One region of the Planococcus liqunii genome, then DNA from elsewhere that is predicted to be linked to it. Evidence: predicted binding sites of a transcription regulator. Region 1 holds the regulator's gene; the other holds the start of a gene.
What was found. The regulator NrdR, encoded in region 1, represses ribonucleotide reductase genes. The targets are predictions, from matches to a motif close to AACACNATATATNGTGTT.
Positions count from the first base shown of each region.

Region 1 (10,295 bases):
CTTCAATAGAAGCAAAGCGTTCTTGTGCTTCTGCACGGGAAACATCTACGCGCACGATTTCCAAGTTCTCGTTGATGATTTTTTTCATTTCCTTTTCAATGGCCGGCAAGTCTTCGGAAGTGATCGCTGACTCCGAATCAATATCGTAGTAAAAGCCGTTCTCGATGACCGGACCAACACCCAATTTAGCATCCGGATACAGGCGCTTCACCGCTTGCGCCAAAAGATGCGCTGTGGAATGGCGAAGAATTTCAATCGCTTCATCGGATTCCGGTGTGATGATGGCAATGCTGCCATCTTCTTGGATCGGCGATTTCAAATCGACTAATTGCTCGCCAACTTTACCTGCCAAAGCTTTCTTGCGAAGCCCCGGTGAGATGGATTGAGCGATTGCTTCTGTAGTTGTCCCTTTTTCGAACTCTTTTACTGCGCCGTCTGGAAATGTTAATTGGATCATGTCTGACATTTTACTCTCTCCTTTTTTTATGTAGTGTTGGGTTTTTCACGATTCAGCAGCAGCGCTAAACGACCGCTTCCGCTTTTCTTGTCTAGCTGCAGTGCCCAGCCCCTCGAGTCGCTTCAGCCTGTCCGGCAATGGCAAAGAGCGCCATTACCAGCCATGCTTCCAGCGCTTGTCGGGGCTTACCGGGCACTTCCGCTTTTCCATACAAAAAAGCCCCATCCCAAAAGGGACGAAGCTCTGTTCGTGGTTCCACCCTTCTTCTATTCCGGACAGAAAAAACTGTCCAAAACGAAGCTCTGCATCGGCTAACGGGCCGGTTCCGTCAACTGCTACTCGAATGTTCACAGTCGCTGCTCAAAGGCGGTAAACGTTTTGCCGGTACTAAGAAGCTTGCAGCCTGGGCTTCTCTCTCTGAAAGTCGTGCAAATCCGTTATTGTCCTCATCGATGCATTTTAAATCTGATTGATTGTTTTTACTATACTGCGAAAAAATCAAAAACGCAACACCTGCATGGTTAATTGCGACGGTTTTTGCCATCCAGCTTGACGGGTTCGGTAAGTGCTTTGATGCGTTCCATGACGCGCGCCGCTTTAAGATCTTCTTTTTCGCCGCGCTGCGAATACGTCAGATGGTGCTGAAGTTCCGGGTAGCTGAAGTTAGATGTCATGAAAGTCGGCAGCCGTTCCGCCATCCGGTAATGCAGGATGGTTCCGAGCACTTCATCGCGCGTCCAGCTGGACATCGCTTCCGCTCCGATGTCGTCAAGCATCAGCACATCTGCACGCTTGACGTAGTCGACTTTTTCCTGCAAGGTCTGGTCGCCGATCGCCTGTTTCATTTCGCGCATGAATTCCGGCACAAATACCAGAACGGATTTGACGTTCATTTCCGCCAGCTCATTGGCAACCGCACTCAGTAAATACGATTTGCCGACGCCGAATTTCCCGTAGAAATACAAGCCTTTTTCAGGCAAGTTGTCGGGTCCGGTGGCATTATCCAAAAACTCCGTAACAGCACGGAACGCTTCCATGCGGCTCGCGTCCGGTTCAAAGTCTGCAAGCGACGCCTGCATCACTTCTTTCGGCATGTACATGCTGTGGATCAGCGAAGAGGCACGGCGCTTGTTGTCGTACTGGTTTTTCAAACGGCAAGGTGTGTACGCGATGCCAATATTGCCGCGCTCCAGCACCAAGTTCGGCTCAAAGCCTTTCAAGGTATTGATGCAGTCCCCAAGACCTGGACATTTATTACAGTCATGCGATTGGTAAATATACTCATACAGCTTGCCAAGGCCTTTGTCGACCACGCTCTTATCCACTTCGGCTGCATTTTCTTCCAAGAATTTCTGGACGCCTGGATGCTCCAGCACTTCTCTTCGCATCTCATTATAGCGTTCTGAAAAAGCAGGGGCGTTTACCACCCGTTTCATCGTTTCACGAATCGGTTCCATTTAATCACCCTTAACTCTCTTCATCGCAAGTTTTGCGAGAAGTTTTTGTTTTTCCACTTCTAGATTATCGTTTTTCGGGGCGCTTGTTTCTGCCGGCGCTTCATCTTTCTGATAAAACCATTCGGGCAGTTTTTCTTCGCGCACCGGTTTGCCGCGGTTCGATCGTGCCGGCGCTTTGGAAGAGGAAGCGGGAGAACCTTCCGACTTCCATTTCACGTATTGCTCGTGTTCGGTCCGCGCCAGCTCCATGGCATCTTTTGCCGTGGTGATGTTTTTGCGCAGCCAATGGGACGCGATTTTCTCTACATAAGCTTTTGTCAGTTTCATATCCGTGCGCAAGAGAACATACTGCAGCAGCACATTGACAACCGCCGGCTCCATGCCGTATTGCACAACGAGCTGATTGGCTAGCTGGACATCTGCCGGCAGCGGTTCTTTGCCGTTTGCAATATCGCGCAGCACTTCGACCGGAGAAGCCGACTCCAAATACAAAATTAGTTCATCCTGTCTTGTTTTCGGCGCTTCTGCCGGTTTCGCTTCGGTTTTATGCACCGGCACCAACTGCGGTGCTGATGTGGCTACGGTCAACTTATAATAGTCCGCCGCCGCTTTTTTAATTCCGTCGACAGTCAGGTTGTAATCGTCGTCGATCGCAAGCAGTACAACTTTCTGCATTTCCAGCGGCCCCCAACTGTACAGAAACGCCAACTTGGAAATCATAGCGCGGATGGATGCCGTCAAAACGCGATTCGGCACCAATTGTTCCGACAGCCCTTGGCGCAGCAGCCCAAAATCAAACGTAGAATCGGTTTCATAGCTGCCGCTTGTCCGTTCCTGCAAATCTTTCGTTTCTGCCGGGTAGCCCGCTTTTGCATGGACCGGCTGATAAATATCGGTAAATGTGCGGGAAACTTCTTCGTAGCCTTCCCCTATTTCTGTATGGATAACAAAGCGGTCTCTGACTCTCCGGTAAGCTGATTCCCCGATTTTGCTGAAGAGGAACATCGACAGCAAAGGATCTGCAAAAAAGCTTTTCGGATCCAGCGGAGGGCACAATTCGTAAATGAACGAGCGGTTCTCTTCATCTTTGCGGTAGGTGCGCAAAAGCCCGATCGCTTCCAGTTGAATGCGCGCTTCAAATACTTTGGCAATCGAAATGCCGAGAATGTTCATTAAGGTGTAATGCGTCGCTTCTTCCCGGTCCACTTCACCTTCCGCCCAGAGCGTCAAGTAAAAGGCAGCCGCTTCCGCGCCGATCAGCGGCTGGTACAGCAGCGTCAATAACTGGCGGTCATAATTTGAAAACGGGTATGGCATCCGAATTTTAAAAGAATCCGCAGCTTGAAGTTCTTTATATAGTGCAGACATAATTCACCGCCTTACTCGGGTTTCTTGTCTTCCGGACTCTTTTTCAACAGATCCTTTAATTCATCTATAAATACGGTAATGTCCTTAAACTGGCGATAAACCGATGCGAAGCGGACATACGCCACTTCATCGATTCCCGCCAGCCGGTCCATCACCAACTCGCCGACTTCCTCAGACTTTACTTCTGCGTTGCCTGCCCGCCGGAGGTTCTTCTCAATATCGAAAACTACTTCTTCTAGCACTTCCAGTGAGACTGGCCGTTTTTCACAAGCACGGATCAAGCCCCTCAAGACTTTTTCACGGCTGAACTCTTCACGCGAGCCATCTTTCTTGACGACAATCAAAGGCATTTCTTCCACTTTTTCAAATGTGGTATAGCGGTAGCCGCAGGATTCACATTCCCGGCGCCTTCTTATGGATTTATTATCATCAACTGGCCGCGAATCAACAACGCGTGTGCCATTGTGCTGACATGCTGGACATTTCATTTCGACATCTCCCTAAACTTTCTATCTGTTCTCTCTAGTATAACAAAATTTCTTTTAGAAAATAGAAAAAGCAGAGGAATTAATCCCCTGCTTGTTGTTTTTCAGTTTAAATGAATTATGCATTTACTGAAACTTTGGTTTTTCCAACACTGACTGGACCCATTCCGCGTGGCACTTCTACAAATTCACGTGTACCGGAATTAAGTGCTTCTGCGATATAATTCGCTGCAATGGTCGGATCTAAGTCTCCACAAGTATAAACATCAATACTTGCGTAGCCGTGTTCCGGGAAGCTGTGGATCGTTAAGTGCGATTCAGAAATGATGACTACCCCGCTGACTCCTTGAGGTGCAAATTTGTGAAAAGCGACTTCTCTGACTTCTGCTCCGGACTTCAGTGCTGCATCAACAAAAGTTTGTTCGATAAAATCCATATCGTTTAATTTGTCAAAATCACACTGCCAAAGTTCTGCAATTACGTGACGTCCCATTGTTTCCATGGTTCGTTTTCCCCCTTTGATATCATTTTGTGTTTGATGCGCAAAATATTCAAAGTTGACTACCACGGGGGAAAGTTAGTCCAAAGAGGTCCTAACCCTTTAAGCAGTCATGTGAATAAAGATTGCTCCATCCGTTGCCGTAAACCTGTTGGTAACGAAGAAGTTCGCAGCCTTTTTTGGCTACGAATGTTAGTATATGATGTATTGAAATGAAATGCAATAAAAATAACTTAATTTAAAAATATTTTTTTAAGGAATTTATTGCATAAAAAACCGCCACTCTCAGATGAGAAGCGGCGGTTTTTAATAATTATCAGGCGAAAACCAGTGATTTTGCTACTTTTTTCGTCAAATCGACGACACGTGCAGAGTAGCCCCATTCATTGTCATACCAAGCCAGCACTTTGACTTTGCGGTTCCCGATCACCATTGTGGAAAGGCCGTCGATTGTCGCAGATTCATAAGTGGTATTGAAGTCAACCGATACTAAAGGCTCCATCGTAAATCGTAAAATGCCTTTCAAATCCGTTTCAGAAGCGCGGATAAATGCTTCGTTGACGTCTTCCACCGTAACATCCTGTTCAAGGTCGACAACCAAATCAACCAACGAGACGTTCGGCGTCGGCACACGAAGGGCCATGCCGTGCATCTTCCCTTCAAGTTCCGGAAGAACTAAAGACAGCGCTTTCGCGGCACCCGTAGAAGTTGGAATGATAGACTGGCTGCATGCACGCGCCCGGCGTAGATCTTTGTGCGGATTGTCCAGGTTTTTCTGGTCGTTCGTGAAGGAGTGGACAGTGGTCATTAAACCGTTTTCAATTCCAAACGCATCGTTCAGTACTTTAGCGACCGGCGCCAAACAGTTGGTTGTACAGCTGGCGTTGGAAATCACGTCGTGCTTTTCAACTTCCAGTTTATCGTCATTGACGCCCATCACAACCGTGATATCAACATTTTTTCCAGGAGCCGATAAAATGACTTTTTTCGCTCCTGCTGTTAAATGCAGGCCTGCTTGTTCCCGTGAATTGAATTTCCCTGTTGCTTCAATGACAATGTCAATGCCCATCTTTTCCCATGGCAGTTTTAAAGGATCCCGTTCATTGACGAGTTGAACTCGTTTGCCGTTTACAATAATTGCGTCTCCTTCAGCAGAGACCTCGGCATCGAAAGTTCCATGATTTGTGTCATACTTAATCAAATGCGCTAAAGTTTCAGCTGGGTAGCTGGCATTAATGGCAGCAATGGTGATGTCGTCCATTAAAATCGCTTGTCTAAAAACCATGCGGCCAATACGGCCAAATCCGTTAATCGCAATAGAAACTGTCATTTACGAGTCCTCCAATTAAATAAGTTATACTTATATTTTTAATTCGTTATATAGTATAACACATTTTACGGATTCTGGAACCTTAAAGTGGCACGTTTCTGTATTATTCTGATTGTAATCGTTTCCACTGGTCCAGAATGCGGTTTAACTGCCATTTGGTTTCGTCAACTGATCCGTTATTGTATATAACAGCATCTGCCCCTTCTTCTTTGACAGACATCGGCAATTGGGATGCAATACGGGCTCGCGCCTCTTTTTCGCTTAAGCCGTTGCGCTCCATCAGCCGCTTCAGTTGGAGTTCTTCCGTTACGCTGACGACCAGTATTTTGTCGACCAAGTGCTGCAGCCGGCTTTCAAAAAGAAGCGGAATGTCCATAATCACTGTCGCAAAGCCCTGGTCCAAAAATTCGCCCCGCTGCCGAAGCATCTCCATCCGGATGGCCGGATGGATGACATCGTTCAGCTTTTTTCGGCTGGCCGGGTCGTTGAAGATCAGTTCCCCCACTTTTTTGCGGTCCATGGTGCCATCCGGAAGAATGACTTCTTCCCCGAATAGCTCCCTGATTTTCTCCAATGTTTCACTGCCCGGCTCCACCACAAGACGTGCCACTTTGTCGGCATCCACAATGGGGTAGCCCATTTCCGCGAGCATAGCGGAAACCGTACTTTTCCCGCTGGCAATGCTTCCCGTTAACCCAATAATCATCTTAAACCCTCACTTTTGGCATGTCGGACAGTAGACCGAAGTTCTGCCGCCAATCTTCAGCGACTTGGTGGCACTGCCGCACACCATGCATTGTTTTTTTCCATACATGCCAAACCGATTTTGCATGCTTCCCGATTCCCCGTTGATGTTCCGGTAATCCGAAATGGTGCTGCCGCCGGCTTCGATGCTTTCCAGCAAAATCGCCACAATCGATTCGAACAGCTGAATTTTCCGTGCACGGCTGATTCTGCCTGCAGCCCGGTTCGGATGGATTTTCATCCTGTAAAGGGCTTCTGTGGCATAAATATTGCCGCATCCGGAAATCACTTGGCCATCCATGATCACTTCTTTGATGGCTTTGTTTTTGTATTTCGGGCTATCGGCCATCTGCAGGAAATGATCGAGCGCCCCTTCTTCAAAAGGTTCCGGCGCCATCAAAAGAAGCGGCGGATAATCCGCCTCTTCCTTTAACACACGCATTTCTCCGAATCGCCGGATGTCCGAATAGGCGAGCAGGTTGCCGTCGCTCAAAGTCAATACCACATGGACATGCCGGCGGAACTTGTCTTCATTGATCGACAGCAGGCTGTCGACATAAAACCAGGCGCCTGACATCCCCAAATGATTGACGAGCAGAAACTCTTCTTCTGTTTTCAAGGTAAAATAAATGTATTTGCTGCGCCGTTCCACGCTGATAATTTGTGCTCCGATCAAGTTGCCGATAAAGGAATCGGCTTCCATCTTTTTAATAATGGCTTCTTTTCCATTCGTTTTCGATAAGCGAATCGTGTCTGACACATAGACATCGCGGATCTTTTTCCCAATGGAGACCGGGCGTATCAGGCGGACAACGCCTTCCACTTCCGGAAGTTCAGGCATTCAAAGGCCCTCCCATCATTTTGTATCGTACCAGGTATCGCCAAATGCAAAGTCCACTTTCAGCGGTACGTTCAACTGGACCGCATTTTCCATAATCTGCGGCACGAGTATTTTCAGTTTCTCCAATTCTTCTGGAGGCGCTTCAAAAATCAATTCATCATGCACTTGCAGCAGCATGCGGGTTTGCATATTTTCCCCTTCCAGCGCATCCGCCATATCAATCATCGCTTTTTTAATGATATCGGCTGCACTTCCCTGGATCGGCGTATTCATCGCTGTCCGTTCCGCAAAGCTGCGCAGGTTGAAGTTTGAGCTGTTGATGTCCGGCAAATAGCGGCGGCGTTTCATCAAGGTCGTCACAAATCCGTTCTGCTTCGCCGTCCGGATGCTGCCGTCCATGTAATTTTTGACGCCCGGGAAACTCTGCAAGTAATTATCAATAAATTCGGCTGCCGCTTTTCGGGTGATGTTCAAGCTTTGCGATAGACCGTAGTCGCTGATGCCGTAGACAATTCCGAAGTTGACCGCTTTTGCGGCGCGGCGCATATCCGATGTGACTTCTTCTAAAGGCACATTAAACACGTCACTTGCCGTCTTCGTGTGAATATCCAAATCGTGTTTAAAGGCATCAATCAGGCTTTCATCTTTCGACATATCAGCCAGTACACGCAATTCAATCTGCGAGTAGTCGGCGGCAACCATGAGCCAGTCCGGTTCTGAAGGCACGAACGCTTTGCGGATTTTGCGCCCTTCTTCCACCCGAACCGGGATGTTCTGCAAGTTGGGATTGATGGAGCTGAGGCGCCCAGTGGTCGTCAAAGCCTGCTGGAAACGCGTATGGACTTTGCCGTCTTCATGGATTTCCTTTAACAAGCCTTCAATATAAGTGGAAAGGATTTTGCCCAGCTGGCGGTACAGTAAGATTTGCGAGATGACTTCATGCTGGCCTTCCAGTTTTTCCAGTACATCCGCCGCTGTAGAATAGCCGGTCTTCGTCTTTTTCAAGACAGGCAATCCCAGGTTTTCGAACAGCACAACGCCCAATTGCTTCGGTGAATTGATATTGAATTTTTCGCCGGCAAGCGAGTGGATATTCTTTTCGATTTCGGCCAATTTCTCGCCCAGTTCTTTGCCCATTGCCACCAGCTGCTCTTTGTCCACTTGTACGCCAAACGATTCCATCGTCCCGAGAACCGTTGCGAGCGGCAATTCCAGGTTGTAGTACAGCTCGAATTGCTCGTTTTCCTCCAGTTTCTTGAGGACTGTCGGTCGGACTGCCCAAATGGTACGGCCTTTTCTGGCAATGTGTTCATGCAGAATATTGTCATCCGGAACTGATTTTTTCGCGCCTTTGCCGTAGATCTGTTCGTTTTGCGATACATCCGTATAGCCGTATTCCTGCACGATATTGGCCAGGTCGGTATAAGTAAGCGATGGATTGACGATATAAGCGCCAAGCATCAAATCAAAATCGACGCCTGCCACTTCCAGTCCGCAGCGATAGAACGCCGCTGTCGCCGCTTTGGAATCCGACATGTACTTTTTCTTTGTCTCGTCCATCAGCCATGATTTAAAGGCTTCAGAACCTTTCACGACATCCATTGGAATAACGTAAGTCTTGGAAGCAGTGGCAAGCGAAACGCCAAGCAAATCGCATGTGTGGTATTGTTCATCGTACATTTCAAGATGAATGGCCATTTCGTCTTCAAAAATCGCCGGGTCGATTTCCTGCAGCACTTCAAATACCAGCTCTTCTTTCTCCGTTTCCTCTGCCGTATAATCCATCTTTTCCAGCAGCGATTTAAACGCCAGCTCATTCCAAACTTGAATCAATTCATCCTGGTCCGGACCTGAATAAGTCAGTTCATCAATTTTAATTTCAATCGGCGCATTGCGCTCAATCGTTGCCAGCTTTTTGCTGATCAGTGCCAACTCTTCATTTTCCACGAGTTTTTCTTTCAGTTTGCCTTTTTGCTGGTCAATCGCTTCATAAACGCCTTCAACCGAGCCATGGGCCGTCAGTAATTTAAGGGCGGTCTTTTCTCCGACGCCCGGAACTCCCGGGATGTTATCGGAAGCATCACCCATCAGCCCTTTCAAATCGATGATCTGCTCAGGCGACAACCCGTATTTTTCCTGGATATGATCAACTGTATATTTTTCAATATCGGTGATTCCTTTTCGCGTAATATAAACGGTCGTCGAAGGAGAAGCAAGCTGCGTTAAATCTTTATCTCCAGAAATGACAATGACTTCATCCCCTGCTTGTTCCGCTTCCAGGCTCAAAGTACCGATAATATCGTCTGCTTCGTAATTCGGCAGTTCATAACGTTTGATGCGGTAGGCATCGATCAATTTGCGCAAATACGGAAATTGCTCCGATAGTTCCGGCGGCGTCTTCTGGCGTCCGCCTTTGTATTCGCTGAATGTTTCGTGACGGAAGGTTGTTTTCCCAGCATCGAAAGCGACCACCATATGTGTCGGCTTTTCTTCCTCCAGAATCCGCTGCAGCATCATTGTAAAGCCGTAGACAGCGTTTGTATGGACTCCGTGTTCATTTGTTAATAGCGGCAAGGCAAAAAATGCCCGGTACGCCAAACTGTTCCCATCCAATAAAAGTATTTTCTTCGCCACAATATTACCCCTTTCAGTAGGAAGCGGACAGCCAGCCTTGTTTTCTAAAAAAATCTGGGCTTCTGCCATTCCTTACAAATCATTGTGCTTACCAAATAAATAAAAATAAGCCTTCATTCCTTTTATTTTACCACGTGGGCAAAAAGAAAAGAAATGAAGGCCTAGACTTATTCCATATTCCCTGACAAAATTTGGGCGTATGGCGAATCAGACGGCAAGATGATGACGGTATCTTCCCCGATTGTTTTTGTATAAGATGAAAGCGAGCGGTAAAGCCCGTAAAACTCCGGATCTTTCGAAAACGATTGGTTGTAGATTTTGGCTGCTTCCGATTCCCCTTCAGCCTGGATCAATGCTGCTTCTTTCCGGGCAGTCGCAATCACTTCCTGCGCTTCCCGGTCTGCTTGAGCTTCGATTTCACGCTTTTTCGCATCGCCTTGCGACAAATAGTCCTGGGCCGTTGAATCCCGCTCCGAAATC
Region 1 is NZ_CP129238.1:1,459,649-1,469,943, reverse strand. Features, by position in the region: gene thrS (threonine--tRNA ligase) at 1-466, opposite strand, end outside; gene QWY22_RS07420 (hypothetical protein) at 549-716, opposite strand; gene dnaI (primosomal protein DnaI) at 979-1,914, opposite strand; gene QWY22_RS07410 (replication initiation and membrane attachment family protein) at 1,915-3,282, opposite strand; gene nrdR (transcriptional regulator NrdR) at 3,294-3,770, opposite strand; gene speD (adenosylmethionine decarboxylase) at 3,886-4,269, opposite strand; gene QWY22_RS07395 (glyceraldehyde-3-phosphate dehydrogenase) at 4,583-5,596, opposite strand; gene coaE (dephospho-CoA kinase) at 5,700-6,302, opposite strand; gene mutM (bifunctional DNA-formamidopyrimidine glycosylase/DNA-(apurinic or apyrimidinic site) lyase) at 6,312-7,181, opposite strand; gene polA (DNA polymerase I) at 7,197-9,818, opposite strand; gene hflC (protease modulator HflC) at 9,983-10,295, opposite strand, start outside.

Region 2 (10,295 bases), 220 kb from region 1:
CTCCGTGGCTACGCCGTGCGGCAAAGCGGATCGAAGGCCCGATGCGACAATCGTATCGAATGAAGAAGAGGTGGCTCCTTGCTTTCTCATGAAGAATTCAAGTTCGTTCGAAATTTCCAGTTCGGTCTGGCCGACTTTGATGAATTTGCAGATATGTTCAAAAGCATCATCTGCAATTTTTGCTGCCGCCTTCAAAATATTTACTTCTTCCGAAGTTTTGATCATCCGGATTTTTTCAATCAAGCCGCTGACCGGTTGTAATTCCGCTTCGATTTTGGCCTCATAATCCAGAAATGCTGCATAGGTCACGTAATCTTTTTCAAAAGCCAGGGATTTCACGGCAAGGTTTTTCACCAGTTCTGCTGCTTCTTCCAATAAATTCGTTTTGGCCTGCACGACGTCGAACTCTTTGACTTGTTCCCCAGCTTGTTCCGTGTAGCGGAAATCGGTGATGAAATATGCTTTGTGCTGGGTGACGAGAGCCAGTCCGGCGGTACCGGTGAATTCAGTTATGTAGCGAAGATTGTACTGGCTTGTAATCAACAACGCCTCGATTTGCTGTTGTTCCATTTCCTTGCGCAATTTTTGTAATTTCAATGGAGTCATCCTCTCGCTTGTTTTAATAGCAGTGCGTGCAACGCCAGCTTATAAACGTCCTGGCCGAACCCGGTAATCTGTCCGGCCGCTACCGGAGCGATAAACGAATGCTGGCGGAATTCTTCGCGTTTGTAGACATTTGAAATATGTACTTCAATGATTGGAATCTGAACGGCGGCAATGGCATCACGGATGGCGACGCTGGTATGGGTATAGGCGCCGGCATTCAAGACAATTCCTTCCGTCCCGTCGTCAGCCGCCATGTGGATCCAGTCGATCAATTCGCCTTCATGGTTCGACTGCATGCACATCAAGTTGATGCCGTTATTCTCCGCAAATTCCATCAAGTCTGCTTCGAGCTCATCGAGCGTAAAGGTGCCATATGCTTCTTTCTCGCGTTTCCCGAGGCGATTCAAGTTCGGCCCATTCAAACACAAAACTTTCATTTCCCCACTCCTTCCCTTTGCAGTCTTCATTATTTTACCATACCGCTTAAATTAAGAGAGCAAATATTTCATTAATGGCTGTTTGCGTTTGTTGTTTTGCTTCTTTTGTTTTTATCTGAACTTACCCTTATGTAGCTTTATACATTTATTAAAAAAATGGGCTTTTTCATAATAAATTTTGAGTCGAACCTGTTACCGGATGCTGAAATCGAACTAACTGTAGCGCCTTTCAGTTTTTCCCATAAAAAAAACGCGGCGGCCGAAGCCGTCGCGTTTTCTAGATTATTAAAAAGCACATGCCCTTATTTCTCAAACAATCTATAGTTAAAGTATTCTAATGTCCAGACTCCAGCTCCCAGATTCTCGGGTCATAAGCCGCTCTGGCGCCGCGGCTTAAATCACGCCGCTACGCCTGAGCGTCTTATCCCTGTCGAATCTATACGGTCGCTTACGCTTTTCTTATTATAATCCGCATTTCAGTTGAGCGTTGCAGTTGGTGCAAGTGTTGCAGCCGCCCATTTCTTCAACTGTCCCTTTGCGGCAAACCGGGCATGTGTCGCCCACTTCAGAGCCGATGGTGACATTTGTCGAACGCAGATCCTGAATGGTATCAATAAGGACGATTGGCCGTTTTCCTTTGACTTCTTCCGGATGGCTTTCTTCAAACGTATTTTCTTCCGCTTTCAGCGTCAATACCTGTGAATCACGGCTGCCGTCGACATAAACTGTGCCGCCTTTTGCTCCGCCTTTGTACAAGCGCTCGTAGACGCCTTGCACTTGCTCGACTGTATAGCCGCGCGGTGCGTTGACCGTTTTCGAAATGGATGAATCGATCCAGCGCTGGATAATGCACTGCACATCCGCATGCGCTTCAGGAGCCAAGTCCATTGAAGTGACAAAAGCTTTTGGCAAGTTTTCTTCATCCGCTTCCGGATTATTTTTCAAGTACTCGCGCACGATGTCGGCTTTCACTTCGATGAATTTGCCGAGACGCCCGCTGCGGTAGTAAGTGAAGGAATAATAAGGTTCAAGGCCGGTCGATACGCCAACCATAGTACCGGTTGATCCAGTCGGAGCAACTGTCAATAAATGCGAGTTGCGGATGCCGTTTTCCAGGATTCTTTCCCGGACTTCTTCCGGCATGCCTTGCATAAAGCCGGTTTCCGTGAATGCTTTCCGAAGCGCTGCTGTTTCTTCGTCGGTATTGCCGACTAGGAATGGGAAGCTTCCGCGTTCCACTGCAAGCTCCGTCGACTGCTCGTAGGCTGCCACAGCGATGGTCTTGAAGATTTCATCGACCAATTCGTTGCCTTCAGGCGAACCGTATTCTTTGTCGCAGTAAATGAGAAGATCCGCAAGGCCCATAACCCCAAGTCCGACACGGCGCTCACCTAAAGCCTGCACACGGTTTTCTTCAAGGAAGTAAGGAGTCGCATCAATCACATTGTCCTGCATGCGGACACCGACGCGCACTGTTTCTTTCAATGCTTCAAAATCCACTTGCTTAGTTGACGGGTCGGCAAATTGCGCCAAGTTGACTGCTGCCAAGTTACAAACGGAATAAGGCGCAAGCGGCTGCTCACCGCAAGGGTTTGTCGCAACAACTTTTTGGCCGTATGCTTTCGCGTTTGTTTTTTCGTTGGCATTATCGATGAAGAAAATGCCGGGTTCTGCTGAGTAAGTCGCACAAACATTAATCAAATTCCACAGTTCACGAGCTTTCATCGTACGGTAAGTGCGGACTTTATGGCCTAATCTTTCCCATTCGCGCACATCGCCTACTTCATGCCATTGCTCGTTGTAGACGGCCATTTCTTCTTTTGAGTACGACTCAACAGCCGGGAAGCGCAAATCGAAATCTGCATCTTCTTCCACCGCTTTCATGAAATCATCCGTCAAGGTCACGGAAATATTGGCGCCTGTCAGGAACTCTTCGTTATGGACGGAATACGTGCCGCCATCGCGCAGCTTCGTTTCAGCGTCGCGCATGATTTTTTCATTGAATCCACCCATCCCCGGAATCGCCCGGTAGTTCAGGATGCCTTGGTACATGGCTTCTTCCTGTTCTGTCAGCGGCTTAAATTTCAATTTATTGTGCGCAAGTTTTTTAATCGTTTCATCTTCCGAGTTCTCGATCAGGAAACGGAGGATGCGGGGATTCTGCATTTTTGAAATGATGAATTCCGCAATATCCGGGTGCCAGTCGGCAAGCATGATCATTTGGGCGCCGCGGCGCGAACCGCCCTGCTCTACCAAGTGAGTCAATTTTGCAATGTCGTCGAGCCATGAAACCGAACCGGAAGATTTTCCGTTGACGCCCCGCGCCAATGTGTTGCGCGGACGCAGCGTCGAACCGTTTGTTCCGACTCCGCCGCCTCGAGACATGATTTCCATTACTTGTTTGCGGTGATCCGAAATTCCTTCGCGTGAATCCGCCACAAACGGCATTACGTAACAGTTGAAATACGTTACATCCGTATCTGCTCCTGCTCCGTATAGAACGCGCCCAGCTGGAATGAACTTCAATCCGACCAATTGCTGGTAGAATTTCTCGAACCATTCCTGGCGTTTTTCCGGAGTCGTTTCAACAGATGCCAGACCCGTTGCGTTGCGTTTTGCGATTTGCTCGTAATAGACTTCGAGCGGCTTTTCAATGACATCCAACGTACGGTTGACGATTCCGCTTTCCTGTTCGCTTTCCTTGTCGATCGCACTGCGGTAATCTTCTTCGATCCAGATTTTTGCAGTGTTTGCGGCTTTATCGATTGAAACGATATAGCCAAGGCCGCGAGCCGGGAATTTCGGATCTTCTTTGACGGTCAAGACGACGAAGTCGCCGGCTTTAAGCGTCTTTTTCTCCGTATCTTTGAATGAATACCGGTCGATCATGACGAGGCGGGATACCCCTTTATGTGTAATTTTCATGTCAGGAGTAATCGCATGCACTTGCGGAAACGCTTGAATGTCGGTGTTTAAAGAATGTGGATCTAATGTGTATTGAGTTTGTGTAACAGAAACCATTTGACAATTCCTCCTTCGTATTATATGGAGTCAAACACTATATATAGTATTACTACATTTCCCATGATACTAGATGTTGAAACTCTTTGGAATAACAAAATTTTGCGCTGGAATTATTTCCAATTGAAAATCCACTTGCAGCAAGCTTTTCCATTGGACCCAGAATTCAAAATGAGCCAAAAGACTCCTTAATTCCGAAAATTCCATACATCGTTGCCGTACTTTTTCTCTTCTATGGATTTAACATATGCAAGCTGTTCCTCATTCAATATGTAAGGATGGAGATGGATCGATAAAGCCTCTTCAAAGCCGGCCTTAAAAGCATCGACGCATTCTTCAATGGTTGCAGGATGTTCCCGGAGCGAATTGATCGCCACCGCTTTTTCCGGAATTTTGCGGCGCATGGCCTCTTCGGATTCGGGACTCGAAAATTTAAAGACAGACAGCAATTTTTCAGCATCCAGGTCCAGTAAGATGGCTCCGTGCTGCAGGATGACCCCTTTTTGCCGGGTCTGCGCGCTTCCCGCCACTTTTTTTCCTTCAACGACCATTTCATACCAGCTCGGTGCATCAAAGCAGACCGCACTTTTCGGCTTTTTTAAATCCGCCCGTTTTTCGTCGGTATCGGGCACTGAAAAATACGCATCCAGCCCCAGGTTTTTGAATCCTTGCAGCAGCCCGCCGCTGATGACGCGGTAAGCTTCTGTCACCGTCTCCGGCATTTCCGGGTAATCTTCCGATACAATGACGCTGTATGTCAGTTCATGCTCATGAAGCACTCCCCTTCCACCGGTCGGTCGGCGAACAAAACCGAGCCCGAGCGCTGAAACCTGATCCATATCAATTTCTTTTTCCACTCGCTGAAAATAGCCGATCGACAAAGTGGCCGGATTCCATCCGTAGAAACGGATCACCGGCGGAATCAGCCCTTCGCTGTGCCAGTCCAATAACGCTTCATCCATTGCCATATTGAAAGCGGGGCTGTTTTGCCCCGAGTTTATGAAATACCAATCTGCAAATTTCACAAGATCGCCTCCTAAATCCAATAATTAGTGTAACATTGGCATTGAATAACCGTCACTCCTTCTTTTATAATAAAAGGAGAATAGAAAGGGGCAAGAACATTGGATTTTCTGTATATCATCTTAGGCGTTCTGCTGATAGCAATCATCTTCGGACTGATTTCCTATTTCCGAATTAAAAAAGCTGTCACAAATCTAACACAAGAACAATTTATCGAAGGCTACCGCAAAGCTCAGCTGATCGATGTACGCGAACCGAAAGAGTTTGCCGGCGGGCACATCCTGGGCGCGCGCAACATTCCTCAATCCCAATTGCGCCAGCGCTATAAAGAAATCCGTTCCGACAAACCGGTCTACTTGTATGACCAAAACGGTGCACGCAGCGGCCGGGTCGCGTTATTCCTGAAGAAAAAAGGCTATAACCAATTGTATCAATTGCAAGGCGGTTTCAAGCAATGGACCGGCAAAGTTAAATCCAAATGATGCACCCATAAAGTCTTTCCAAACCGGAAAGACTTTTTTTCTACCCAAACAGGCGATTCGATTCTTTAGAAAAGAGGAAAACCATGACAAAACCGACAATTTTATTCCCGCACAACCACGCAATCCGTGAAACCTTGCCGCATTACGCGGATATCGCTGCTGTATCCGGCCGAATCTTCTCCCAGCTCAACGAACGTTCCGCTGGCGCCTGGATGCACATCGACATCGCTGAAACGATTACGCAACTCCACACGTACCTTCTAGATATGATGGAAAACGGCCAGCTAACCTACGAAACTTTGTCTTATGTTTACGAGGCGCGTCCGATGGGCAAAATCGGCAATGTGCCGGATGATTTGCACAGCGGCAATTTAAAGATCCAGGAGACATTTGACAACCGGCTGATCTATTTTCCCGCCCACGAAGTCGCGCTGACGCAATTGCCCTTCTATACGACGGCCGACAACAGCTGGCCGGAATTTCAATGCTACGCCAAATCCATCGACGGCGCGTTCCGCTTCCTTGAAGACTTGAACGAAATGCTGCGCCAGGCATTGATGAACAATATCACATTCCTAGTCGATACGGAAGAAGGGGTTAGAAGGCGCAACTACGGCGAGATGGCAATTGTCTCGCGCGCCGATGTCATGCTTGAAGCCGGTGTGAAACAGGACATTTTCCGTTCGATTGATGAGTTTTTCCGCGACGGCGGCCAGTTCTTTAAAGACTACGGCGTGCCGTTCAAACGCGGCATCCTGCTGTACGGCTCTCCCGGCAACGGCAAGACAACGCTCGTGAAATCCATCACCGGCTCTACAGAAGCGCCTGTCGTCTACTGGCAGATTACAGAGTATACGAACAGCTACACCGTCCAGGAAGTGTTTGGGATCGTCTCCAGGCTCGCTCCGGCTATTCTCGTGATTGAAGACATCGATTCGATGCCGGAGTTCACCCGCTCGGTTTTCCTGAACACGCTAGACGGCACCCAATCGCGCGAAGGCTTGTTCATTATCGGTACGACCAATTACCCGGAACGGATCGACCCGGCGCTGATCAACCGCGCCGGACGCTTTGACCGCGCTTATGAAATCCCATCGCCCGACAAAAAGCTGCGCAAGCAGTATTTACGGAAACTCGACATCAAATCTATTTTTTCGGAAGACGAAATCGATGACATGGCGAAATTGACAAAAGGCTTGTCCATTTCACAGCTGAACGAGCTATATATGAGTTCTGCACTCAATTGGCATTACGACGGCGACTCTGGCTATGCCAAACGCATACAGGAACTCCAGAAACAGAACAAACGCACCGAACGCAATGATTGGGAAGATCCGGAATCGACGATCGGTTTTTAATGCCATGGAACAGAAAAAAGCCCGCTTGAAAGGTTTATCCTTTCAAGCGGGCTTTTTGAATTTATTCGGCTTTCGTGTAGCGCAGAACCGGCTTGCGGGCCGCCTGCGTTTCATCCAAGCGTTTGATTACGGTTGTGTGTGGAGCATTCTGGACGATTTCCGGATTTTCTTCCACTTCTTTCGCAATCTGGATCATTGCATCGATGAACGCATCAAGCGTTTCTTTCGATTCTGTTTCGGTCGGCTCAATCATCATGCCTTCTTCCACGTTCAACGGGAAGTAGATTGTCGGCGGATGGTAGCCGAAGTCAAGCAGGCGTTTCGCCATATCCAATGTACGCACGCCCAGTTTTTTCTGGCGGCGCCCACTTAACACAAACTCGTGTTTGCAGTGGCGGTCATACGGCAAATCGAAATGAGGCGCCAGTTTGCGCATCATGTAGTTGGCATTCAGCACTGCGTATTCGGTTACCGCTTTCAAGCCGTCCGGCCCCATTGAGCGGATATACGTATAGGCACGGACGTTGATGCCGAAGTTGCCGTAGAATGGTTTGACGCGTCCGATTGATTCCGGGCGGTTGTAATCGAATGTCAAGCCTTCTCCGGATTTCACCAATACCGGCTTCGGCAAATATGGAATCAAGTCTTTTTTCACGCCGACAGGGCCTGAACCCGGTCCGCCGCCGCCGTGGGGGCCGGTGAAGGTTTTGTGCAAGTTCAAGTGGACAACGTCAAAGCCCATGTCGCCAGGGCGCGCTTTTGACATGACGGCATTCAAGTTCGCGCCGTCATAATACAATTTGCCGCCTACTTCGTGGATGATAGCAGCCATTTCCAGGATCTGTTCTTCAAACAAGCCGAGCGTATTCGGGTTGGTCAGCATCAAGGCCGCTGTATCTTCCCCGACAACGCGCTTCAAATCTTCAAGATCGACCAAGCCGTGTTCATTTGATTTCACTGTAACGGTTTCAAAACCGGCTACTGTTGCCGATGCCGGGTTGGTGCCGTGTGCGGAATCCGGAACGATCACTTTGGTGCGGTTCATGTCGCCTCTCGATTCGTGGTAAGCGCGGATCATCATCAAACCTGTCCACTCGCCATGAGCGCCGGCAGCCGGCTGAAGCGTCACTTCGTCCATGCCTGTGATTTCTTTCAAGTGTTCCTGCAAGTCGAACAATAATTCCATCGCGCCTTGGACAGTCGATTCTTCCTGCAGCGGGTGAATATTTGCAAACCCAGGGAAGCGGGCAACGGTTTCGTTGATTTTCGGGTTGTATTTCATTGTACAAGAACCCAACGGATAAAATCCGGAATCTACGCCGTGGTTGCGTTTTGATAAGGCCGTATAATGGCGCATGATGTCCAGTTCCGACACTTCCGGAAGCTCTGCTGCTTCTTCTCGGATCAAGCCTTGCGGCAGAACGTCTTTCAAATCGATTTCCGGAACTTCAAGATCCGGCAGGCTGTAGCCGATGCGGCCTTCTTTCGTCATTTCAAAAATGAGCGGTTGGTTGTCTTTATGCATGAGTAGCCCCCATTTCCTGCACTGCTGCAGCAACTACCTGCACAAATGCATCGATTTCTTCTTTCGTACGCTGTTCGGTTACTGCAACGAGCATATGCCCTTCCAGCTCGTCGTAGCTGCGGCCAAGATCGTATCCGCCAATGATGGCTTTTTCAAGCAAAGCGGCATTGATTTCTTTCACAGGAACTTTCGTTTTGACAACAATTTCGTTGAAATGGGCGCCGTCAAAGGCAATTTCGAATCCGGCATTTTTCAACTGCTGTTTCATATAGTAGGTTTTGGTGATGTTTTGCACCGCCATCTGCTTCGTGCCGACTTTACCGAGCGCTGTCATGGCAACGGAAGCAGCCAGTGCGTTCAATGCCTGGTTCGAACAAATATTGGAAGTCGCTTTATCGCGGCGGATATGCTGTTCGCGCGCCTGCAAGGTCAATACAAAGCCGCGGCGCCCGTCTTCATCCGTCGTTTCACCGACCAGACGTCCAGGAACTTTTCGCATCAATTTCTTTGTCACAGCGAAGTATCCGCAATGCGGCCCGCCGAATGCTTCGGCAATTCCGAACGGCTGTGCATCGCCGACCGTAATATCTGCACCCAATTTTCCAGGAGGCGTCAATGCACCAAGCGCCAATGGATTGGCCGATACAACAAACAGCGCACCTGCTTCGTGGATAACCGGTTCAAACACGGACAAATCTTCCACTTGGCCGAAGAAGTTCGGGTATTGGATCATAACCGCTGCCACATTATCGTCAATCAGGTTTTTCAATGCTTCAATATCGGTATGGCCGTCTTTCAAAGGAATTTCTTCCACTTCAATTGATTGGCCTAATGCATATGAACGTACGACTGCGCGCGATTCCGGGTGGACGGCACGGGAAACCAGGATTTTCTTGCGGCGCGTATGCCCGGCAGTCAGCATGCCTGCTTCTGCAAGCGCTGTTCCGCCGTCATACATGGAAGAGTTGGCAAGATCCATGCCGGTCAATTCGCTGATCATCGTCTGGAATTCAAAAATCGCCTGCAATTCACCTTGCGAAATTTCCGGCTGATACGGCGTATAAGCTGTATAGAACTCAGAACGCGAAATCACATGATCCACAATAATCGGTTTGTAGTGGTCGTAAACGCCTGCACCAAGAAACGAAGCGAAACGATTGGAATCGGCATTTTTTGCCGCCAATTGAGCCAGCTCTTTTGTCAAAGAAGATTCGGATTTTGCTGCTTTAATATTGTATTCGCCTTTAAAACGGACTTTTTCAGGAATGTCCGCAAACAATTCATCGATCGATTGGATTCCGATTGTGTCCAGCATGTCTTTTTCGTCTTGAGACGTCATTGGTAAATATCGATGTTTCATGGAGTGCTGTCCCCTTTTCAAATGAAATTATTTTGAACGTTTGTAAAACGGTGTTTCGACTGTTGTCGCTTTAAGGCGTTTGTTGCGGATTTCAATTTCCAGTTCCACACCAAGTTCGGCAAAGTCAGCAGCAACCAAAGCCAATCCGATGTTTTTCTTCAAGCTTGGTGACTGGGTGCCAGTGGTCACTTCCCCGATTTTTTCACCGTTTGCAAAAACCGCATAGCCATGGCGAGGAATTCCTTTGTCGATCATTTCGATGCCGACCAATTTGCGCGGTACGCCGTTTTCTTTTTGTTCAGCGAGTGCAGCTTTTCCGATGAAATCCGATTCTTTCTTCAATTTCACCACAAAGTTGATGCCGGCTTCGAGCGGTGTAATATCTTTCGACAATTCCTGTCCGTATAGTGCCAGGCATGCTTCAAAGCGCAATGTGTCCCGTGCGCCTAATCCGCATGGAACCACGCCGTCTGCCTGTCCTTC
Region 2 is NZ_CP129238.1:1,676,951-1,687,245, reverse strand. Features, by position in the region: gene QWY22_RS08530 (M24 family metallopeptidase) at 1-606, opposite strand, end outside; gene aroQ (type II 3-dehydroquinate dehydratase) at 603-1,043, opposite strand; gene QWY22_RS08520 (vitamin B12-dependent ribonucleotide reductase) at 1,506-4,064, opposite strand; gene QWY22_RS08515 (lipoate--protein ligase family protein) at 4,253-5,032, opposite strand; gene QWY22_RS08510 (rhodanese-like domain-containing protein) at 5,189-5,569, shown strand; gene QWY22_RS08505 (AAA family ATPase) at 5,653-6,927, shown strand; gene gcvPB (aminomethyl-transferring glycine dehydrogenase subunit GcvPB) at 6,989-8,452, opposite strand; gene gcvPA (aminomethyl-transferring glycine dehydrogenase subunit GcvPA) at 8,445-9,812, opposite strand; gene gcvT (glycine cleavage system aminomethyltransferase GcvT) at 9,840-10,295, opposite strand, start outside.
Region 2: the regulator NrdR is predicted to act here: its motif matches at 4,098-4,115, upstream of QWY22_RS08520 (vitamin B12-dependent ribonucleotide reductase).